DNA from 3 places in the Pradoshia sp. Z5_111 genome. Region 1 is predicted to be linked to each of the others. Evidence: riboswitches for the same ligand, from Rfam matches in the RefSeq annotation. Region 1 holds a riboswitch; each other region holds the start of a gene.
What was found. A riboswitch is a leader RNA that binds a small molecule or an ion and turns the genes downstream of it on or off. The one in region 1 is predicted to bind cobalamin.
Positions count from the first base shown of each region.

Region 1 (7,306 bases):
CGTTTTCGAAAAAAATTCTCGGAAAAAAGATTTCCCAAACCAATATGCAGAAATTATTAAAAGATGGGAAAACCAATGTCATAAAAGGATTTAAAAAAGGAGAAAAATCATTTGACGCGGCGATTGAATGGAAGGACGGTAAAATTAATTTCCTGTTTTCAAATGAAATTGCTCCAAAAACTTAAAAATTTTTGTGCATTCAGGTATAATGGTCGAAGGAGTTTCCATTTGCGCTGGTAAATGGAGTACATATTATATTAAGGGAGTTTTTGTAAATGAGTAAAGTATTGATTTTTGGACATAAAAATCCAGATACTGACACAATTTGTTCAGCAATCGCTTATGCTGAATTAAAAAAAGAGTTGGGTGTTGAAGCAGAGCCGATTCGACTTGGTGCCATTAATGGTGAAACACAATATGCACTTGATGCATTTAAAGTGGCAGCTCCCCGTTTGGTTGAGAAGGTTGCGGAAGAAACTCAGGAAGTAATTCTTGTGGATCACAATGAAAGACAGCAAAGTGCGGATGATATCGATCAGGTTCGAGTATTAGAAGTTATTGATCATCACCGCATTGCTAATTTTGAAACAGCGGATCCATTGTACTACCGTGCTGAGCCGGTTGGATGTACAGCTACCATTTTAAATAAGCTATACAAAGAAAACGGCGTTCAGATCAAAAAAGAAGTGGCTGGCTTAATGTTATCCGCTATTATTTCTGATTCTTTATTATTCAAATCCCCAACATGCACGGAGCAGGATGTTGCTGCTGCAAAAGAATTGGCTGAAATAGCTGGTGTGAATGCAGAAGAATACGGATTGGAAATGTTAAAAGCTGGAGCAGATTTAAGCAAGAAAACTATTGCAGAATTAATTTCTTTGGATGCTAAAGAGTTCTCCATGGGCACATCAAAAGTGGAAATTGCACAAGTGAATGCAGTTGATACAAACGATGTAATGGCGAAGCAAGTAGAACTCGAAGCAGCTATGCAGGCAGCTATTAATGAAAAGGGTCTGGATTTATTCCTATTAGTTGTAACAGATATCCTAACAAATGATTCTGTTGCCCTTGCTATTGGTGAAAAAGCTGCAGCAGTTGAAAAAGCTTTCCATGTTACATTGGTAAATAATACAGCTGTTCTAAAAGGGGTTGTTTCCCGTAAGAAACAGGTAGTTCCAGCATTAACAGAAGCATTATCGTAAGTTTTACTTGCAAAATATCTGGCATGATGTTATATTAATATATGCGATGAGCTGAATTGTGTAAGTCGAGCACATACCTTATGGTACACACTATGTGGAGTGTGGTGACTCGCCTCAATTTTTTCGAACAAGGCACCTGTTTTTTAACAGGTGTCTTTTTATATATATTCATACCTGGGATTCGGTTGAATATATCAATAATGGTACACAAATAGCGAGCTTTAAATACATAATGCTGGCGGATCAATCAAAAAATAGTAAAGAGGCTAATCAGGTTTTCTTAAATAGGGAATCGTTGAGAAGGCATTTTACCAAACTAATACATAAGCTCAAGTTAAGAACGATTTACATATGTTAATTAGTATTCAAGGAGGAAATAAAATGAATAAGAAAACAGTAGATGATTACTTACAGGAAGGGATACATGGCGTTAAAGAAATAAAGCCTGCTGAACGGAAAGAATTTCTTGGGAGCTTACGTGAACGTGTGGTTGTCGCATTAACACAGGCTCAGGTTTTTCAAAAACAAATCCCACATGGATTTATTGACCTATTGAAAAAAAATAAGGGCGCTAAGCTTTATTTAAATGGCCACATTAATTATTCCCATCTATCGAAATTCGTTAAAGCAGCAGATGAACATGGGATTCAATTTAAAATCGTGACCAATAAAGACTATAATTCACCTAATGGTTTGGTATTGGCCTATGATCATGCAATTAATAACGATAACATTACATTAAAAGAACCGGCACAGGAAGAAACTAATACTGAGGAGACAGAAAAAAAGACAGGTTTTTTTGAATCACTTAAGCAACTCTTTACAAAAAAATCATAAACAAAATGTCATAACTATACACCCCTTAATACGAGAAACAATACGGTGTCTGGATGCATGTTTCGGTTAGGTGAGTATGTGCCATCGACTATTCTAGTTTTAGTTTGTATGGTATAGTTATCAAATTAGAGATAATTTAGGTTTATGATTTGAGGGGCACAAAGAATGAATTCAACACAAGAATATATTGAAGAATGGCAGGAAGCACTTGAAGAAGAGATTCAGTATTTAAAAAAATATGGAAGTACCCGCTATCACCTGATGAATGGCAATAAGATTATGTCAGGTGATTCTTTTACGTACTATTTTGAGTCATCCAGTATTTTGCGTATACCTGTTGGAACGATTTCTAAGCTGGAATGGGGCGGGAGTCGGTTTGATGCCAGAATCCTATCGTCTGAGGGCAATAGTTTGCTTCTGTCTCTTGAACAATCAATAGGTGAATTGATTGAAGAGGCTACGATTTATCATGACCCATGGGAACTTTTAGATCAGCTAATTGAAAGACTGGATGATATCAGGAAAAGTAAGCGGAAAAGAAGTCGGGTTAAACGGATTATGGAGCCTTCCATGCCTGATAAACGAACGGACAAAACAAGTAAAAGCGCGGTACGCGAATTATATGCCAGATCAAAATATAACCCGGTCACATATGTTTGGGGACCGCCAGGAACAGGAAAAACGTATACTTTAGCACGAACGGCAGCCAATAAATATTTTAAAAAGAAACGTATATTAGTTCTCTCTCACAGTAATCAGGCTGTGGATGTCCTGCTTGCCGAAATTACGGCATTTGTTAAACGAGCGGATCGTTTTCATGAAGGAGATATTTTACGTTACGGCTCTCAAACTGGTGAGGGTCTTCTGATGCATGGGGATATATTGCCGGCTAAATTATTGGAAAGTCATGATGGACATTTAGTGAAGGAAAGGGATTCGATTGCTGAAGAAAAGAAACTGCTAAAAAAAGATCTGTCTCTGTCTTTTAGCGTACGTGACTCGGAGCAGCTTCTTGACCTTGAAAAAAAACTGGGCAGAATCTTAGAGAAAATAAGGCAAAAAGAAATTCATTTAGTCAAAAATGCCTTCATTGTTGGGACTACCTTGGCGAAAGCAGCAATGGACCCGAGTATTTTTGAACAAGAGTATGATCTAGTTATCATTGATGAAGCCAGTATGGCCTTTATCCCGCAAATTGCCTTTGCCGGCTCTCTCGCCAAGCGTTGTATTATTTGTGGAGATTTTAAGCAATTGCCTCCTATTGCGGTTTCGAGGGGAGAGCTTGTAGACCGCTGGCTGAAGGAGGATATCTTCCATCGTGCCGGTGTTGCTGATATTGCACGAGGAGGAAAACTTCATACTCATCTGTTTTTATTAAAGGAACAGAGGAGAATGCATCCGGATATCTCCGCTTTTACGAACCAATATGTCTATAATTCACTGGTTGGCGATCATCCAAGTGTTCATATAAACAAAAAAGATATCGTTTCAAAAACACCTTTTGTAGATCGTGCTTCCGTACTGTTAAATACGAGCTTCACAGGGGAACACTGCTTTACGGGCACTTCCTCTGGTTCTAGAATGAATTTGATGAATCTATTGTTATCCTTTCAGGTTATTCATGAAGCCTACAGCAATGGGAGTAAATCAATCGGTTATGCAACCCCTTATCGTGCGCAGGCACAATTGATGGAAACATTAATTAAAGATCTATATGAGGAAGAGAACGGCCTGCATGATATATTGGCTGCCACTGTCCATCGTTTCCAGGGAAGTGAACGGGAAGTAATGGTATTTGATAGTGTAGATAGTTATCCGCAAAATCGGGCAGGGATGCTTTTAACGGGCAGGGAAAGTGAACGGCTGTTAAATGTTGCAATTACCAGAACAAAAGGGAAACTGATTCATGTCAGCGATGTGGAGTTTATAGAATCAAAAGTTTCGCATACAAAAACTCTTCATCAGCTCGTTCAATATCAAATGAAACGGAATCAAATGGTCAATATGGATCAAATAGGCAAATGGATTGCCAACCATCATCCAAAATTACAATGGATTTATGCAAGAAATTTGGAAGGGTTCTATCAGGATTTAAAAAAAGCCCAATCTTCCATTATCCTTTCCTTGCCAAATTCCAGTGTGTTATCATCGGATTTTGTTCAAAGAGTGAAGACGAGGAACTCAAGAACAAGACTGATGATGTATTCTCCAGATTCCCATTCCTATTTGGATCCGGATATCCATCTTCAGAATGGGCCAAGCTTCACATTTGTCATCCTTGACCAAAAAGTATTGTGGTTGGGGGTTCCTCTTGAAGCCAATAAACGTGTTCATCCGCCATACATTGGAATTCGATTGAAATCCGAAGCATTTATCAATCAATTTCTCCAGCAATTGCCTAAATAAATTGTCGGAATTTTAGTTGCTATTTTCACATATAAGATTTATAATTCTATATGTTGTTATTGTTTTAAATTAAAATACTATATATTGAGTTTAACGTGTTTAAGGTGTCGTAATTCGACTTAATAGGGAATCCGGTTAAAATCCGGAACTGTACCCGCAACTGTAAATGCTGATGAAATAAGTAAACCACTGTAGAGAAATCTATGGGAAGGACTTAGAGTAAAGCGAAGCATGAGTCAGGAGACCTGCCTTTTTCACTGGTTTGCCTTTATCGGGAGCAATGAAGGTGGAACGGATGAAATAGCAATATTGAACAGTTCGATCTTGTTATTATTTCTTTCCCATTGCTTATTTTTAGGCAATGGGATTTTTTGCGTGGAGGGAACAGACGTTTTTAATCGATTTATCGGCAAACAATAAGGGGGAATTTAGTATGGCAGTATCTTACGAATCAAACTATGCAAGTCTGGAAGTTATAAATTTAAAAAGCATAGAAACATACATAAAGGAATGTGTTAGTTCTTATACATCTATCTATTCAGCAGAGGAATACTTAGAAAAAATCAAGACAGCACTTGAGTATAAGTCTGACTATAGCAAGAAAGAGTTGGTGAATTTACTGGTACTAAGCGCCGTAGAGCGTATCTCTGCTGATGAGCCTGATTGGACATTTGTGGCGGCAACTATTTATTTAGACCAGTTATATGATAAAGCTTCAAAAAGCCGGGGATATGATTTAACACACAAATATGGGAGCTTTCATCAGCTTGTTGAACTATTGACTGATATGGGGATTTATAATCCAGCATTGTTAAATGAATATACGGAAGACGAAATCAATGAACTCGAAGCAGTCATCGATCCATCAAAAGATCAGTTGTTTACGTATATTGGCATTCGGACACTGGCAGATCGCTATTTAGCCAAATCTCATCATGGAAGCTTATATGAACTTCCTCAGGAACGGTTTATGATTATTGCCATGACTTTAATGATCAATGAGCCTAAAGAACAGCGAATCGAATTAATAAGAGAAGCATATTGGGCCTTATCTAATCTATATATGACGGTGGCAACTCCTACGCTTGCTAATGCTGGGAAAAGCTATGGCCAATTATCCAGTTGTTTTATCGATACTGTTGATGATAGTTTACAAGGTATCTATGATTCAAACACCGATATTGCCAATCTATCTAAAAATGGCGGAGGAATAGGTGTTTATTTAGGGGGAATTAGAGCGCGAGGCAGTGATATTAAAGGATTTAAGGGTGTTTCCTCAGGAGTTATACCATGGATGAAGCAATTAAATAATACCGCCGTCAGTGTGGACCAACTGGGCCAAAGACAGGGTGCCATTGCAGTTTATCTGGATGTTTGGCATAAGGATATATTTGCCTTCCTCGAAGCGCGTTTAAATAATGGGGATGAACGTTTTCGAACGCATGATTTATTTACTGGTGTATGCATTCCGGATTTATTTATGGAAATGGTCAAGGAGCGGGGTACCTGGTATTTATTTGATCCGCATGAAGTAAGAAAAGTAATGGGATATTCTCTTGAAGATTATTTTGATGAAGAAGCAGGGGATGGCCAATTCAGACAAAAATATACTGAATGTATCAAACATCCGCAGCTTTCCAAAAAAGAAATACCTGCCATTGAAGTGTTTAAGGCGATCATGATTTCTCAGCTTGAAACAGGAACACCTTATATGTTTTATCGGGATACGGTCAACCGCTCTAATGCTAATCGCCATAAAGGAATGATATATTGCAGTAATTTATGTACGGAAATTATGCAAAATCAAAGTGCTACCAAAGTTATTGAACAAAGAACCGAGGATGGGAAAATTATTATTGAAAAAACACCGGGTGACTTTGTTGTATGTAATCTTTCGTCTATCGCCCTTGCCAAAGCTGTAAAGGAAGATGTCCTTGAACGCTTAATTAAGATACAGGTGAGAATGCTTGATAATGTCATTGATTTAAATAATATCCCGGTCATTCAGGCAAATATAACGAATAAAAATTATCGTGCTATAGGACTTGGGACATTTGGCTGGCATCATTTATTAGCGCTTGAGGGCATTGCCTGGGAATCAGAGAAAGCCGTTGAATACTGTGACCGATTATATGAAAAAATCGCTTATTTAACGATTAAATCAAGTGTGGATTTAGCTGGTGAAAAAGGTGCTTACCCATTTTTTGAAGGATCTGATTGGGAGACCGGATCTTATTTTGACCAAAGAGGCTATGATTCAGATGCTTGGAATCAATTGAAAAACAGAGTGCATACATCCGGAATTCGAAATGGCTATCTTATGGCCGTGGCACCGAATTCTTCAACTGCGATTATTGCCGGCTCTACATCCGGAATTGATCCGATTTTCAGAAGGGAATATTCCGAAGAGAAGAAGAATTACCGCATTCCAGTGACTGCACCTGACTTGAATCTGGAGACGATGTGGTATTATAAATCCGTTTATTTAATTGACCAAAAATGGAGTATTCTCCAAAACGCACGTCGTCAAAAACATATCGATCAGGGAATCTCGTTTAATTTGTATGTCCGTAACGATATTAGAGCACGTGAGTTATTAGACTTGCATCTGCTTGCATGGGAGACCGGATTAAAAACAACATACTATGTACGTTCTACATCAAGCGCTGTTATAGAAGAATGCGAAAGCTGCCAATAAGGATGGGGGAAATATAATGGATACAAAAACAATAGTGGAAAAACGTAAATTAGTCGATCGGGATGCACCGAATAGCTCAACAGGCATTATTAATGGCAGAAATTCGAATATTTTAAATTGGGACGATGTTCGCTATCCATGGGCATATCCTAAATATAAAGTA
Region 1 is NZ_JBZCPQ010000001.1:419,245-426,550, forward strand. It holds gene AC4D4A_RS02055 (DNA topoisomerase III) at 1-185, shown strand, start outside; gene AC4D4A_RS02060 (manganese-dependent inorganic pyrophosphatase) at 276-1,202, shown strand; gene AC4D4A_RS02065 (YueI family protein) at 1,584-2,039, shown strand; gene AC4D4A_RS02070 (DEAD/DEAH box helicase) at 2,205-4,445, shown strand; cobalamin riboswitch at 4,531-4,712, shown strand; gene AC4D4A_RS02075 (ribonucleoside-diphosphate reductase subunit alpha) at 4,879-7,143, shown strand; gene AC4D4A_RS02080 (ribonucleotide-diphosphate reductase subunit beta) at 7,160-7,306, shown strand, end outside.

Region 2 (7,306 bases), on a different contig from region 1:
CTCTCCTTTTTTCATTGGATTGGTTTACAAAAGCTCATCCATTATCCATTATGCCCCTTTGAAATAAAAAGATTAGTGATTTTTAATAGCTGCTAATAATAGTCAATTGGAAAGTATACATCAGCGTGGTAGAATGGAGTTTATGTTCTTGAAATCTAAACAGGGGGGTTTTGTAATGAAACAGGTTAACCCTTTTCAATATGCAAGTGACGACAAACGTTATCATACATGGAATTATCATCTCCGCAATCAATTTGGTCACAAGGTATTTAAAGTAGCTCTTGATGGTGGATTTGATTGCCCGAACCGTGATGGCACGGTAGCTTTTGGTGGCTGTACTTTTTGCAGTGCCGCTGGATCCGGTGATTTTGCCGGTAATCGTGTTGAGGATCTGCAAAAACAATTTGCCGATATAAAAGCAAAAATGCATCAAAAATGGAAGGACGGCAAGTATATGGCCTACTTCCAAGCTTATACGAATACCCATGCGCCCGTTGAGGTGTTACGGGAAAAATTCGAAACCGTCATAAACGAGGAAGGTGTAGTCGGATTATCCATTGCCACTCGTCCAGACTGTCTGCCTGATGATGTAGTAGAATATTTAGCTGAATTAAATGAGCGTACTTACCTGTGGGTTGAGCTTGGCCTGCAAACTGTTCACGAGAAAACAGCTAATATCATAAACCGTGCACATGATTATCCAACCTATGTGGAGGGAGTAAACAAGCTTCGGAAACATGGTATACGCATTTGCAGCCATATCATTAATGGCTTACCGCTTGAAACTCCAGAAATGATGATGGAGACGGCTAAAGAAGTTGCTAAACTAGATGTACAGGGAATTAAAATTCACCTCTTGCATCTCTTAAAGGGCACTCCAATGGTGAAACAATACGAAAAAGGAATGTTGGAATTCCTTTCGTTAGATGAATATGTCAATCTCGTCTGTGATCAGTTGGAGATCCTTCCACCTGAAATGATTGTCCATCGTATTACCGGTGACGGACCAATTGATCTAATGGTTGGACCAATGTGGAGCGTTAATAAATGGGAAGTATTAAATGCCATTGATGCTGAATTAAAGCGTCGTAATAGCTACCAAGGTAAATTTTATGTACCAAATAAGGATGCTGTCATCAATGAAGCTTGATCGTATCCTTCCCTTCGCAAGACTATTGCTTGAAAAAGCAGTTAAACCTGGTGATATAGCTATTGATTGTACGATGGGCAATGGGCATGACACCGTATTTTTAGCAAATTTAACTGGTCCGGATGGACATGTATACAGCTTCGACATTCAGGAATCTGCCTTGCAAAAAACGGAAGAGAGACTGATGACAAATGAGCTTCAGGAGCGGGTAACACTGATTCAAGCAGGTCATGAGCACTTACAGGAATTTATCCCATCTGGCAAACCTGTAACAGGCGCCATCTTTAATTTAGGCTATTTGCCTGGCGGCGATAAAGAAATCATTACAACCGCTCCTACCACGATTCAGGCTGTAACATCATTACTCGATATTATGGAGCCTGAAGGCATCATAGTTCTTGTCATCTATCACGGTCATCCTGGCGGAGATATTGAACGTGACGAATTAATCAAATTCGTTACAGAGCTTCCACAGGATACGGCCCATGTGCTGGAATATCGATTTATGAATCAAAAAAACAACCCGCCATTTATTATCGCTATCGAAAAACGTTAAAAAAGTGTGAGCTCACGGAAGCTCACACTTTTTATATAAAATCATTTATAGTTTTCAGGAGTAAAAAAGATTTGCGGTGTTCCCGTAATAGGATGAGGGCGACTTACCAGATCTACCTCGTATACAGACGAAAGCAAGGTTTCATCATAAAGTAAATCTATTCCACCCTCCGCCACCTTCCTTCCATCCTTAAGCAAAGCACATCTATCTGCATATAAAGCTGCCATGTTTAAATCATGGAGGATAGCGACAATCGTCAGACCATTTTGAAGCTGGAGCCTCTTTAATAGATTTAACAATTCAATTGTATGCTTTACATCCAGATGATTTGTAGGTTCATCGAGAAACAGCAGCTTTGGCTGCTGGGCCAAAGCCTTTGCTAAAAGGACACGTTGCTTTTCCCCGCCGCTTAATGACGAAAAATATGTATATTTAAATTTCAGCGTGTTTGTCTGAGCGAGACACTCATCAACAATTGAGTAATCCTCACTACGGTAATGATTAAAAAATCCCTTTTCCTGATAAGGATATCTGCCTAAGAGTACGATTTCTTCCACCGTAAAATCTATTCCCACCATCTGTTCCTGACTTAACACGGCAGCTATTTTAGCCAATTCTCCGGTTTTATAGGATGAGGTCCTTTTCCCATTAATAATTGAAGTCCCTTCTTTATATTCCATTTTCCCCAATATACTTTTAATCAATGTCGTCTTACCGCTTCCATTTGGACCCAGAAGAGCAAAAAAATCTCCACTCTCAACCTTAATAGAAAAGTCCTGAAGCACTCGCTTATTTTTATGATAGCCTGCACTGAGGCTCTCTACAGTTAACATGTCAAATTCCTTCTTTTTATCCGTTCTTTAATCAGTAAGATAGTAAATACCGGTGCACCGATTAAGGCAGTAATGACACCGATTGGTAATTCCTGCGGGTTGATAATCGTACGTGCAATCAAGTCAGCCAATACGAGATATCCACCTCCAATAATCATGGATAACGGCAGTAAGTGGCGATGGTCAGCACCAGCAATCAGGCGAACAAGATGTGGAATAACCAGTCCAACAAAGCCAATAGCTCCTGATACAGCAACTGCGGCACCCGTTAATAGTCCTGCCCCAATAATAATCGTTATTTTCTTTCGTTTCACATCGATTCCATTATATTGGGCGGATTGATCTCCAAGAGCCATCCCGTTTAGTTCACGATAATGAAATAAAATGATGGACGCTCCTATAATAAAAAAGGGAATCAATATACTGACGTGCCCCCAATTTTTCATGGCCACACTGCCCATCAGCCAGTTTAATACCTCCCTCATTTGATCCCCTGAGGATAGCGCAATGATAAGTGAGACCACAGCGCCAATGAATGAATTCATAATTATACCGGCTAAAATAATGGTCTCATTCGCATAGGTAACACTGGCCGCCTTTGTAATGCCAAATACAATAAACAAGGTAATAAAACTAAACACGATTGCAACAAGCGGCAAGGTGAACTGACCAAAAAGAGCAAATTCGATATTAAAGAATAGAACAATCACTGCCCCAACCGAAGCACCGGAAGAAATTCCGATCGTATATGGATCAGATAGTGGATTTTGCAAAAGTCCCTGAAAGGCAGCACCGGCAAGTGCCAGTGCGGCACCCACAAATAAAGCGATCAGTACCCTCGGTAATCGTATATTCCAAATGATCATTTCTATATTTTTTGGACCGGTATAGAAGGATTCCTGGCCGGTCACGTTTTTTAAGAGAATTCCAAGAATATCTTTAAATGACATGTCCACGCTGCCTATAAACAAACCGAGCAGCGCAGCGAGCAGCAAAAACAGGATACTCCCAAAATAAATACCGGTTGTTCTATTTTTATTATTCATAGCTTATACTTCAATTCCTCTTTACTCCTACGGCGAACCTCGGATTATTCATGCACTTTAAATCAAGATTAAACAGCTTCAACACATAAAAAATCCTTAGCTCAGGATGGTATTGAGCTAAGGATTCACTTTTTCACGCCTGTGAATACAATAAGCCTACTTTTCCCTCCGAAAAATAAGTACTAAAACTCTAAAAGCAGGTTTCCTGGCTTTTACTAAATCAAATCGTGATTTAGTAAGTACAGTAGCGGGGGCTGCAACGGATTTGAACCGTTTTCCCTTTTACCCTCGTGTACCGAGGCACTTTTAAAGTGATTTATGAGATTTCATTCTTATTCTAATAGATTGATTGAGTAATATCAAATCCACCATTATTTCAACAGTTCTTCGGCAATTAATCTAAAGGAATTCTCTTTAGCCTCATATGAATGGGTGATCGTTACAAGCATAATTTCATTTGTAAAGAAGCGTTCACTCAGCTCTCTAATTTTTTCCCCGATCGTTTTAGGAGAACCGATAATCATCTTGCTCCTGTTGTAATCGATCCGCGCTTTCTCAAACTGCGATAATGACAGTTCATGAATTTCTTTTGGGTGAGGTGTTCCCTCTCTTATAATTCCCTGTGAAAGAAACAGCATCGATAAATCCAATGAACCAGCCAGATATTCTGCCTCTTCATCCGATTCCGCACAAACCGTAAATACAGTAACCATACCCGATGGATTCTGTACTAACTCTGTAGGTCGAAATGCTTCATGATAATGCTTCATATTTTCTTCAGCATATTCACTGTTAATAAACAAAGCAAAATTATAGGGTATACCCTTTTGGGCTGCAAGAGCCGCGCTGGAAGAACTAGATCCAAGCATCCATAATTCCGGCGGAGACGTAATGGTAGGTGTCACGGATAACCCATATAGAGGATGCAATTCCGGTATTTGATCATAGAGATACCAGGATAATTCATCTACCTGATCAGGAAAACGATGCAGTTCCTGTACTCTACCTTCCTGCAACGCTCGTGTTGCTCTTGGCATCCCTCCAGGAGCCCTGCCGATTCCCAAATCTATTCTTCCCGGAGCTAAACCAGATAATACTCTGAAGTTTTCGGCTACTTTGTAAGCACTGTAATGAGGCAGCATAACACCGCCTGTTCCAACTCTTATTTTATCTGTTTGAGCAGCAATCCATGTTGCCAATATCTCAGGCGAAGATCCTGCCAAGCCTTGACTATCATGATGCTCGCTGACCCAAAATCTTGAGTATCCCCACTCCTCAGACAATTTTGCCAGTTTGACCGTATTAGCAAGTGCCTGCTCTGAAGGCTCTCCAACAGAGCGCGGTGACTGGTCTAGAATACTTAACTTTACCATTCTGCTCCATCCCCTTAGTATTGAATGCTAGACTCGCCTATTCTTCTTCATCCTCTTAAACGCATGATACAGCTTACTATTCCAATAAAAGAAATACGCTGAACGGCCACCCAGGCTTAGCATTTTTTTAGTATATTTCTTAACCGACGACTGATTTTTCACCTTGGAATCGGCTAAATAAATACCTAATAACCCCTGGTTAATCATGCTGTGGAACTTGCTATCCGGTATTTTTGTTACATCTAAATTGGCTTGTTCAACAAAATAACAAAGTCTTTCAATCATTTGCTCTTCCGTTTCGTAATAAAAACAGAAATTTAAATCGTCGCCTTGGCGGTCCTCCTCCTGATCAATAAAATAGTCCAGCATAATATGCAATCCTTGCACATAAGGAAAATAAGATTCATATATGTCTTTTCCCAAATGTTGAGTGAAATTTTTTCGCACTGCATATGAAACTAAGCAAAAAATGCCCAGAGTAGATCCTGCGCAAGCACTGAATTCATACCATGACAGACCTACTGGAAGCTGCTGTTTATTTTCATTGAACCAGGTTTCTAATCTATGTACCCGTTCTTCCCATTTAACATGCTTATGTATTTGTAAATCACAATAAAAGGTGCAAAGCTTTTTCAAATAAGGCTCGATATGTTCGTAATGCACCATATTCGCCAGAACAGATTGACAGGTTTTTACCAACTCGACTAAATACCCGCCATCCTCCTGCTCCTCTCTGAGTTCATAATAATTTCTCGTCAAGGCCTCCGGATTAAGAGCATCCTTCATAGATTGATGCAATAGCGTAAAATCATTAGGATCAAGTGAGGTACTGCGGTCACATAGATTATCAAGATAATCACTGATGGTTTGATACGCAACAATAAATCGAATGACATCATCTTTTTTTTCACCTGCTGCGAGAGCTAATATAGAACCACCCTCGCAATGGAAAGTTTTGTGGGCAATACTGGATAAGGCCTGAGTACGCAGCTCTTCATTTGGGATTTTTTCTGCCTTTGCCTGCCAACTCGCGAGTTCCCGATGAACAATCGGAAATACATTTCTGTATACATTCTTTACTAAGCTGATATCACTAGTGGGTAATTTCATTTGTGTCCCATCTCCTAACCCCTTAAACGATATACCCTATATTGCGCAATCTCGCTTCAATGAAGCTCTTTGCATATAGAAATACATCTTCTCTCTCTGGCTCATTAAATATTTCATGATACAGCTTAGGCCATTCTTTATAATGCTTTTCGGATGCCGGAAAGTAGTTAAACCATTCTCTAACCATAGCCTTGTCCACTATTTTGTCGTCCCCTGCCTGCATAACAAGAACAGGAATATCCGGGAAATCCTCATCAAAATCAAAGGCATCCTTCATAGCTGAAATTAATTCACGATACCATCTGACTGATACACTTGTGATGTAGAGTGAATCGTTCAAATCAAATTCAATAACTTCTGGATTTCTCGTTGCCATTTCAACAGTTAATCCTGAAGGTTTTTTATATGTAGGATAAACAAGATTTAAAACCTTTGACATGGATTCAAGTAATTTTGGAGGGTGAATTAATGTTCCAAAACATGGTGAAGATAGGATAATACCCGCTAAATTATATTCCTTAAGTTGAAGCATGTTAATGATGATGAGTCCTCCCATGCTATGACCTAGCATGAATACAGGCAAACCAAATGTATAAGCCTCGTTCACCCATGAATCAACCTCATCAATATAATCCTCAAATGAATCAATATGCCCTCGATTTGCACGTGAAGTCATTCCCTGACCTGGCAAATCTCCAATAATTACGTGATACCCTTCTGATAGCCATCTTTCAATTAACCATTTATATCTGCCTGAATGCTCCATGGCGCCGTGAACAATCACGATTACACCATAGGCTTTCCCCTCAGCTTCCCACTTTTTCATAGATGAACTCCTCCTGTATGATGTTTAGCTTTATTTTATTTACACTGTACCGCTTTATATGTACACTTTTATTAACTATCTATTTTACAGTAGAAAACGGAGGTTTTGTAATGAAATTATATCAATATATAGATAAAATTCCTTCCATCGATCAAACTGCTTATTTAGCCGATCATGTAGTTATCAGCGGTGATGTCACAATCGGTGAAAATTCAAGTGTTTGGTTTAACACAGTCATTAGAGGTGATGTCGCTCCTGTGATTATCGGTAAAAATGTTAATATTCAAGATAACTCAGTCCTCCATCAAAGTCCCAACAACCCATTAGTGCTGGAAGATAATGTAACGATAGGCCATCAAGTCATTCTCCATAGTTGCCATGTGAAGAAAAATGCTTTGATTGGGATGGGCTC
Region 2 is NZ_JBZCPQ010000006.1:34,955-42,260, reverse strand. It holds gene mnmL (tRNA modification radical SAM protein MnmL/YtqA) at 176-1,150, shown strand; gene mnmM (tRNA 5-(aminomethyl)-2-thiouridylate-methyltransferase MnmM) at 1,140-1,706, shown strand; gene AC4D4A_RS13410 (ABC transporter ATP-binding protein) at 1,748-2,539, opposite strand; gene AC4D4A_RS13405 (FecCD family ABC transporter permease) at 2,533-3,585, opposite strand; cobalamin riboswitch at 3,764-3,908, opposite strand; gene AC4D4A_RS13400 (LLM class flavin-dependent oxidoreductase) at 3,957-4,958, opposite strand; gene AC4D4A_RS13395 (tetraprenyl-beta-curcumene synthase family protein) at 4,986-6,068, opposite strand; gene AC4D4A_RS13390 (alpha/beta hydrolase) at 6,091-6,894, opposite strand; gene AC4D4A_RS13385 (gamma carbonic anhydrase) at 7,005-7,306, shown strand, end outside.
Region 2: another riboswitch for cobalamin. It lies ahead of AC4D4A_RS13405 (FecCD family ABC transporter permease); the one in region 1 lies ahead of AC4D4A_RS02075 (ribonucleoside-diphosphate reductase subunit alpha).

Region 3 (7,306 bases), on a different contig from region 1:
TTCGCGAGATCCAGCTTCAGGGCCTAACCGCTCGAGTCATAAGTGTAGCTGCTGCAGGAGAGAAAGAGCGCTCTCCTTACGCACCTCCTCTTATGCTTGTCGCGGCTGACCAGGCCCTTCAGCCTTTCTTATAAATATTCCTTTATGTTATATTGTTTCAATATCCCTTCTAGTTTGATGGCTTTGCCGATGTCGCCTTTGATTTTTAGTTTGCCGGACATGAAGGCTACGGTTCCGTTTAGTTTGCCGAGAAGGAATTGGCGGAAGTTTTCGACAGACATGGTGAGTGTACAATCTGCTGGTGTTTCTTCTCCTTCGACTACCTCGGCCTGGCCATCTTGGATATTAAGTTGATAGATTCCTTCTTCGGAGCCGGTGATTGTGAACTGATAGCGTGTCGTAATTCCTTGGATTGGTTGAGGATCACTTTTAAGTGCTTCCTCAATTTTTTCAAAAGACTCTCTTAATGTATAATCTTCAATTGCTTTTCCCATTTTAAAATTCCTCCCTTTATTATTAAAGAATATTTTTTTGATTTTTCAGTTTTATTTAGATGCAGAATTATTGTCCTGCCGTTTCACCACCTCCTGAACGTATATAAAATCATTACACGCGGATACCATATGGTTCATACAGATGACGTGCAATGATTAATTGCTGAATTTGATTAGTCCCTTCAAAAATGTCATAAATTTTTGCGTCACGATATAATTTCTCTACTAGATGTCCCTCAAGACCATATGGACCGAGTATTTCCTGACAGGCTGAAGTGACCTCCAATGCAATCTTTCCACCATAGGCCTTACACATGGCGGCTTCTTTTGCATTCGGTTTTCCCAAATCTGCTTTCCAGGCTGCTTCCCAGGTTAACAAACGAGCTCCCTGAATTTTTTGCTGCATCTCTGGAAGGAGTCTAAGCGCTTGATGATAATGGTTGCCGTGCTGAGGATATTCTCTTTTCACAAAATCCAATGTATATTCATAGGATGCTCTTGCAATTCCGGTAGCCATGGCTGCGATTATCGGCCTAGTGTTATCGAATGTTTTCATAGCGACCCTGAAACCACCTGATCCATCCGCTTTATTGACATAGGCCTCTTCTCCACCTAAAAGGTTTTCGTCCGGAACAAAGCAATCCTCAAATACAAGCTCTGCTGTTTCAGAAGCACGAAGGCCCATTTTTTCCGCTAGCCTCGAGCATGAAAAGCCAGGTGTATCTTTTTCTACGACGAATGCCCGATGCCCGGCTCTACCTAAATTACGGTCTACCGTAGCAAATACAACAACCCAGGAAGCTCTTTTACCGTTTGTAATAAATATCTTCTGTCCGTTTATCACATAACCGCCGTCTACTTTAACAGCTGTGGTCTGTAAACCGGATACATCAGAACCTGCCTCTGGTTCAGTCAAAGCATATGCTCCCCACTTCGGTTTCTCATCTCTGGAGAAAATGGATAAAAAACGTTCCTTTTGTTCCGGTGTCCCACTATGCTGAACAGGCGGACCTCCAAGCCCTGGCCCGGGTAGCGTCAAGGCAATCGCGCAATCTCCCCAGCCTAATTCCTCAGAGGCAATGACTCCCAATCGATTTCCTTGGCGCTCCTTCGCTTTTTTAGAATCTTTTTTCTTTTTATCATCAGTGGACTCTCCGAAAGAAGACATGCTTAAAGAAATTCCGAGTTGATTTACTTTATCCAGCCAATCATCCGGTACTTTCTTTAATTGATCGGCAATCATGGATACCGGCCGTATTTCATTTTCAGCAAACCAATGGACTACTTCCTTAACTTGACTTTGATGCGGCGTCAACTCGTATGTGATCATGGCTCATCCCCCTCTCCTTACCATACATAATCCAGTTTCCGGCTCTGATTTCTAAATCACCCTCTTGTTCAAACCAGCCGACTTGTGCCTGACCGTCCCTCATCCATTTCTCTACGGGATGCTCTTGAACATATCCATGCCCACCAAGGAGCTGTACAGCTGAATCTGTTACATATCGGAGCGATTGATGTGCTTTGTTAAGTGCCTGGATACTGTGGAAAACAGCATCAGATTCACCTTCATCAATTTGTTTTGCCGCATATAAAACAAGATGCCTTGCTGCACCCGTCTGGATAGCCATTTGTGCAAGGTTAAAAGAAACACCCTGGAATTTTGCAATTTCTACCCCAAACGCTTTTCTCTGGGAGGTATATTCAGCTGTGTAATCAAGGGCAGCTGCCATAACACCAATTTCTTTGGCAGCCTCTAATGTTCGTATACGGCTCAATGATTCATCCATCCAATTTTCAGCTTCTATACCACTGGCCAAAACACTCTCGTTGGAAACGCTTACTTCATTTAGCTGAATTCTTGAAAAGCCGGCACTCAATAGCCCCAAACGATAATCACCTTCTAGCACTTTCCATGAATGATTATTTTCTTGGTCTATCCAGAGCAATACTGTTTCTCCATTAGTAGCAGTTCCTGCAATTAATAGATATTCAGCCTTTTTGGCATTTTTCAGCGGACTCGTCTCTCCATCAATGATGTATCCATTGTCTATTTTTTTGATTTGGAGTTTATGTTGATTTGGATAAACAAAGGCGACTGTTGGACAAATTCCCGTTTCACATTGAGCTTGATAAAAAGAAAATGCATTATGTTCCTCTCTAAGTCGAATAAACGAAGCTCCCTCCCCGGCTCCCGGAAGCCCCTGAATAGTATCAAGGTCACCATAGGCAAGCGCCTCAACAATCTGTATCTGGGAAACGAGCGGCAATTCCAGCCCACCGTATGATTGAGGCAGTTCTAAATTTAATAATCCAAGGTCACTCAACTTTCTAACTATGTCCTTACTTACACCCTGATTTTTTTCCGTTTGCCTGGCATAGGGACGGATCTTTTGAATCGCAAAATCCTTTGCTACATTAACAAATGCCTTTTCTTCCTCACTTGGCAAAAAAGAAACCAACTTTCTCCCTCCTTCATATCAATAGTTTATTAATTTGAGAGACTGCTAAATGATCGCATGACCAATCGGTTTAATAATCTAGCAAGATATTCTACATCTGTCTTTTGATGATTTGGTTCCCGGAATTTTTGAATGACGACTTCATTAATTGCTCCAACCATTGCCTGAGAGATGATCTTAACTTCCTGTTCATTCACATTCTCCGGAAACTCCCGGTAGGCAAAAACAAAGATGAGATCCGCGAAACTTTTAAGTGCTTCACGTCTGACCAGTTCTACTTCGAAAGAAACTCCGACTGATTCGAGTAAAATAAAATTGGCAACAGCCTTATTGGAAAAGCAAATTTCCAAATAGCGAAAAATTCCGGCATATGCTTTATAACCAATTCGTGGTTCCCGTAAGGCTGCAAGCTTAATCTCTTCTGCAACTTCTCCAATCAAGCTTTCACAAAGAGCAACAATCAACGTCTCTTTATTGCCGAATTGTTGGTAGAACGTTGTTTTCGAGACATGTGCATACTCAACTATATCCAGGACTGATGTATTCTTGTAGCCTCTTGTAGTAAATAATTGCAAGGCTGCGTATAGCATTTTATCTCTGGCTTCGGTCGGCAGATCATTAACATATAACATTCTTATCATTCCAATCCCATATGTGAGTACGAATACGTATCGGTATCATCATACCTGCACAAAAGGGAAATTTCAACATAATTGACAGAAAATTTAATTTATTTCATTCGACAAAAAAAGAGCCTCCCAAAGTGTATGGGCGTAGCTCTTAAATGAAATGTTTATTTAAATGTCTCAGGATAGATTTTTTCAGCTATCAGTTGCAAGCCTTCTGTTAAACGTGGTCCTGGTCTTGATACTGTGTCATTATCTACATCATAAACCTGCTTATTTTTAACGGCAGGTACCTCGGACCAAGCTTTTCTTCCATATACCTTTTCTTCAGGATTTTCAATATAATAGCCATATGTAGTAAGAATAACATCTGGATTGCGTTCAATGACTTGTTCTTCATTCATTGTTACCCAACCCTCTTGATCAGCGGCAATATTCTCTGCCTGAATGATATCAAGCATTTCGTCTATATAGGTTCCGTTGGCCGCTGTATATAAATCCGGTGAGGAAGATACTTCAATCCAAACCTTCTTCTTATCTTTTATAGCGTTTGCTTTCTCTTTAATTTCCGCTACTTCTTTTTTCATATCTGAAATAATTTCATCAGCTTTGTCTGATGTTCCTGTTGCTTTAGCAATCAATTCAATTGTTCCATATGCACCATCAAACGAATTGGCGTCAGGTACGATAATGACATCAATACCCGCTGTTTGGAATTGTTTAATGGTATCCTTGGCATTATTAAAATGACTGGCGGAAAGCAGTAGGAGATCCGGATTCAATTCCAGCACTTTTTCAATATTGATTTCTAACCCGCCAACCTTAGGTTTATTAGCAGCTTCTGTAGGGAAATTACAATAATCTGATACACCAATGATTTTCTCTCCAATACCTAGTGCATAAACCGTTTCAGTATTGCTTGGCAGCAAGGATACGATGGTTTCCGGCTTTTCCTCAATCTTGATGCTTTCTCCTGATCCATCTCTTACCTCAATAGGAAAGCCAGAGGAGGTTGATTCAGAATTCTCTTTCTTCTGGTTTGAGTCATCTTTAGTTGACGAACACCCAAACATTAACATAGACAGCATAAGCACTAGTATAAATAAAAATAAATGATTTCGCTTTTTTAACATAGTTATTCCCCTTTCCAACATAATAAAAAAACCTTAGCTCGAAAAAAGCTAAGGCGAAAACCCATATTAAAGTAACAGGATTGGACTCGCCCACTTTTCCCTCCGAAAAATAGTATATACGAAAGTAAGAGCAGGTCTCCTGGCTCTACGCATCAATTTACTCTGATTTACCTTCCCATGCTCTAAATCGGGAGCCGGTGGTTTACAAATCATTTCATCCGCGTATACAGTAGCGGGGGCTGCACCGGATTTGAACCGGTTTCCCTATTATCCTAATAAATAAGGCACTCTTACATTATTCAATATTCATATTTTTTATATGATCAGTATCAGTGTTTTCATTATTCTTCTTCATATTCAACATCAGTATGTTCCCTGCAAAATTGTAAAACCATCGATAATTCATCTTCCTCAAGCTCAAAATCCAAAATACTTTGTGTTTCACTTTCTATAAACTCATATTTTGAAATTTGGTCCTGATTTTCATCCATCACATATATAACACGCAACAGAAGACCCTTATCTGTATATAGTTCATCTTCCTCGGGAACGGAAATCTCCAGCAAATATTCGAACCTTTCTCCAGAAAGGATACCAAATGGGTCCTCCAGTTTCTCAACTGTATAACTTTGTATCTCGATCATCTTTATCAACCTTTCTAAAATGCTTATGTCTATTATACATGTTACATCTCTTTATTAAACATTTTACCCAATTATTCAGCTCCATTTAGGAATATTTTTTAATAAGATTCAAAAACTATATTAAAATCACTTAACCCATAGGAGTTTATTATGCGTACTCTATCTGTTCTCACATTGCTCATTATCCAGCTTCTCATTCCATCTGAAACATTTGCAAAGACAGCCTATCTCAGTTTTGATGATGGTCCCTCAAATATCACACAGGAAATCCTGGATATCCTCAAAGTCCAGGATGTCAAAGCAACCTTTTTTGTAACGGGAACAGCCAGCCCTGGACATATGTATTTATATAAAGATATTGTAAAAAGAGGACACGCTCTTGGATTGCATTCCTATTCTCATAATTATTCCAAAATTTATCGATCGAAGGATACATTTTTCAAAGACATTATTCAGCTGGAAGAATTCCTGAAAAAGGAAGTAGGCGAAAGTCCAAAAATTTTGCGGTTTCCCGGCGGCTCAAATAATTATGTCGCAAAACAATATGCCGGTACTGATTTAATGGATCAATTAAAGACTGAGGTAGTAAAAAGAGGATATAAATATTATGATTGGAACTGTGATGCTAACGATGGATTAAATCCTCCGATTCCAGAAAAAAAATTACTAAAATTAATTATGCAAGGGGTAGATGAAAAAGAAAATCTCTATATCCTCCTGCATGATTTTAACGGTAATACAACAATCGTGGATGGACTTCCGGAAATTATTCGCCGTCTGAAACATAAGGGATATACCTTCAAGATTATGGACGAATCAACACCATCCCTGGAATTTTAATTTTATTAAATGAAGAATATCATAACATACTGGAATTTCTTTATACTTATATCTGGGCATGTAGGCATATGTTGCAGCGCTGCCGGAAGAGTTTTCCCCACGACTATAGTTTACAAAAAAACGCCCTTTTCATTTGGGCGTTTTGTTTTTTATTATTCGACTACAAGGTAATTGCCATGTTCCATATTGATTACGTATTCTGGCTTTGGTGGCTTACCTCCGTGCTCCTTGATTTTCGCTTTATGGCCAGCGATGTGCTCAGGACTCTTTTCCCATGCTTTCCATGCATCTTCTGATTCCCAGCGGATGATCATGACAACTTCCTCTTGCCCACGTGTTGTTTTTTTCACTAACAACTCCCGGCTGATAAAACCTTCACGCTGTTCAATTAACGACGGACCTTGATCTGGCTTCTTTCTGAAGCGTTCCAATACCTTGTCTGAATTTCCCTCTGTCACTATCCACTTACGGATTTGAACAAACATACTTAATCGCCCCTTATTAAAGGAGCATGTCCCACTTGAGACATGCTCCTTGATATGAAGATTATTTTAATTCATTTAAGATTTCATCTAATTTTTCTGCTTCAGTCGTTACACCGTTACTTGAGAAGTACCAGTTAACACCGTCTAAGTAGACAATTTTGCCTTCTTTGTAAGCACTAGTTTTTTTGATAATATCATTTTCAATATCTTTTTTAATTGTTTCTACATCAGAAGCTGTACGGTCGATAATCAATAATACTTCAGGATTGACAGAAAGGATTGACTCATATGAGAAATCAGAACCGTGAGAAGATGCTTCGATATCAGTTGTTGCTGGCTTGAAGCCAAAGTCATTGTAAACATATGCGAAACGGGAATCTTCACCATTGTCGAAACCAGAGATTTTCTTGTCATTATACATCGCTACTAATGCATTTTCATAACCAGCAGCTTTTTCTTTTACTGCATCAACTTTCGCTTGTAATGAAGCTTTCAATTCTTTGCCCTTTTCTTCTTTATCGAAGATTTTAGCTGCTAAATCTACTGTTTCAAATACACCGTCTATGTAGCTTTCGTTGTCAGAACCGATGAAAATAACGTTTGGTGTAATTTCTTTTAATTG
Region 3 is NZ_JBZCPQ010000014.1:3,905-11,210, forward strand. It holds gene AC4D4A_RS17835 (hypothetical protein) at 1-134, shown strand, start outside; gene AC4D4A_RS17840 (SCP2 sterol-binding domain-containing protein) at 129-494, opposite strand; gene AC4D4A_RS17845 (acyl-CoA dehydrogenase family protein) at 607-1,824, opposite strand; gene AC4D4A_RS17850 (acyl-CoA dehydrogenase family protein) at 1,784-2,956, opposite strand; gene AC4D4A_RS17855 (TetR/AcrR family transcriptional regulator) at 2,986-3,597, opposite strand; gene AC4D4A_RS17860 (ABC transporter substrate-binding protein) at 3,750-4,715, opposite strand; cobalamin riboswitch at 4,828-5,022, opposite strand; gene AC4D4A_RS17865 (DUF6509 family protein) at 5,057-5,359, opposite strand; gene AC4D4A_RS17870 (polysaccharide deacetylase family protein) at 5,510-6,199, shown strand; gene AC4D4A_RS17875 (antibiotic biosynthesis monooxygenase family protein) at 6,352-6,684, opposite strand; gene AC4D4A_RS17880 (siderophore ABC transporter substrate-binding protein) at 6,746-7,306, opposite strand, start outside.
Region 3: another riboswitch for cobalamin. It lies ahead of AC4D4A_RS17860 (ABC transporter substrate-binding protein); the one in region 1 lies ahead of AC4D4A_RS02075 (ribonucleoside-diphosphate reductase subunit alpha).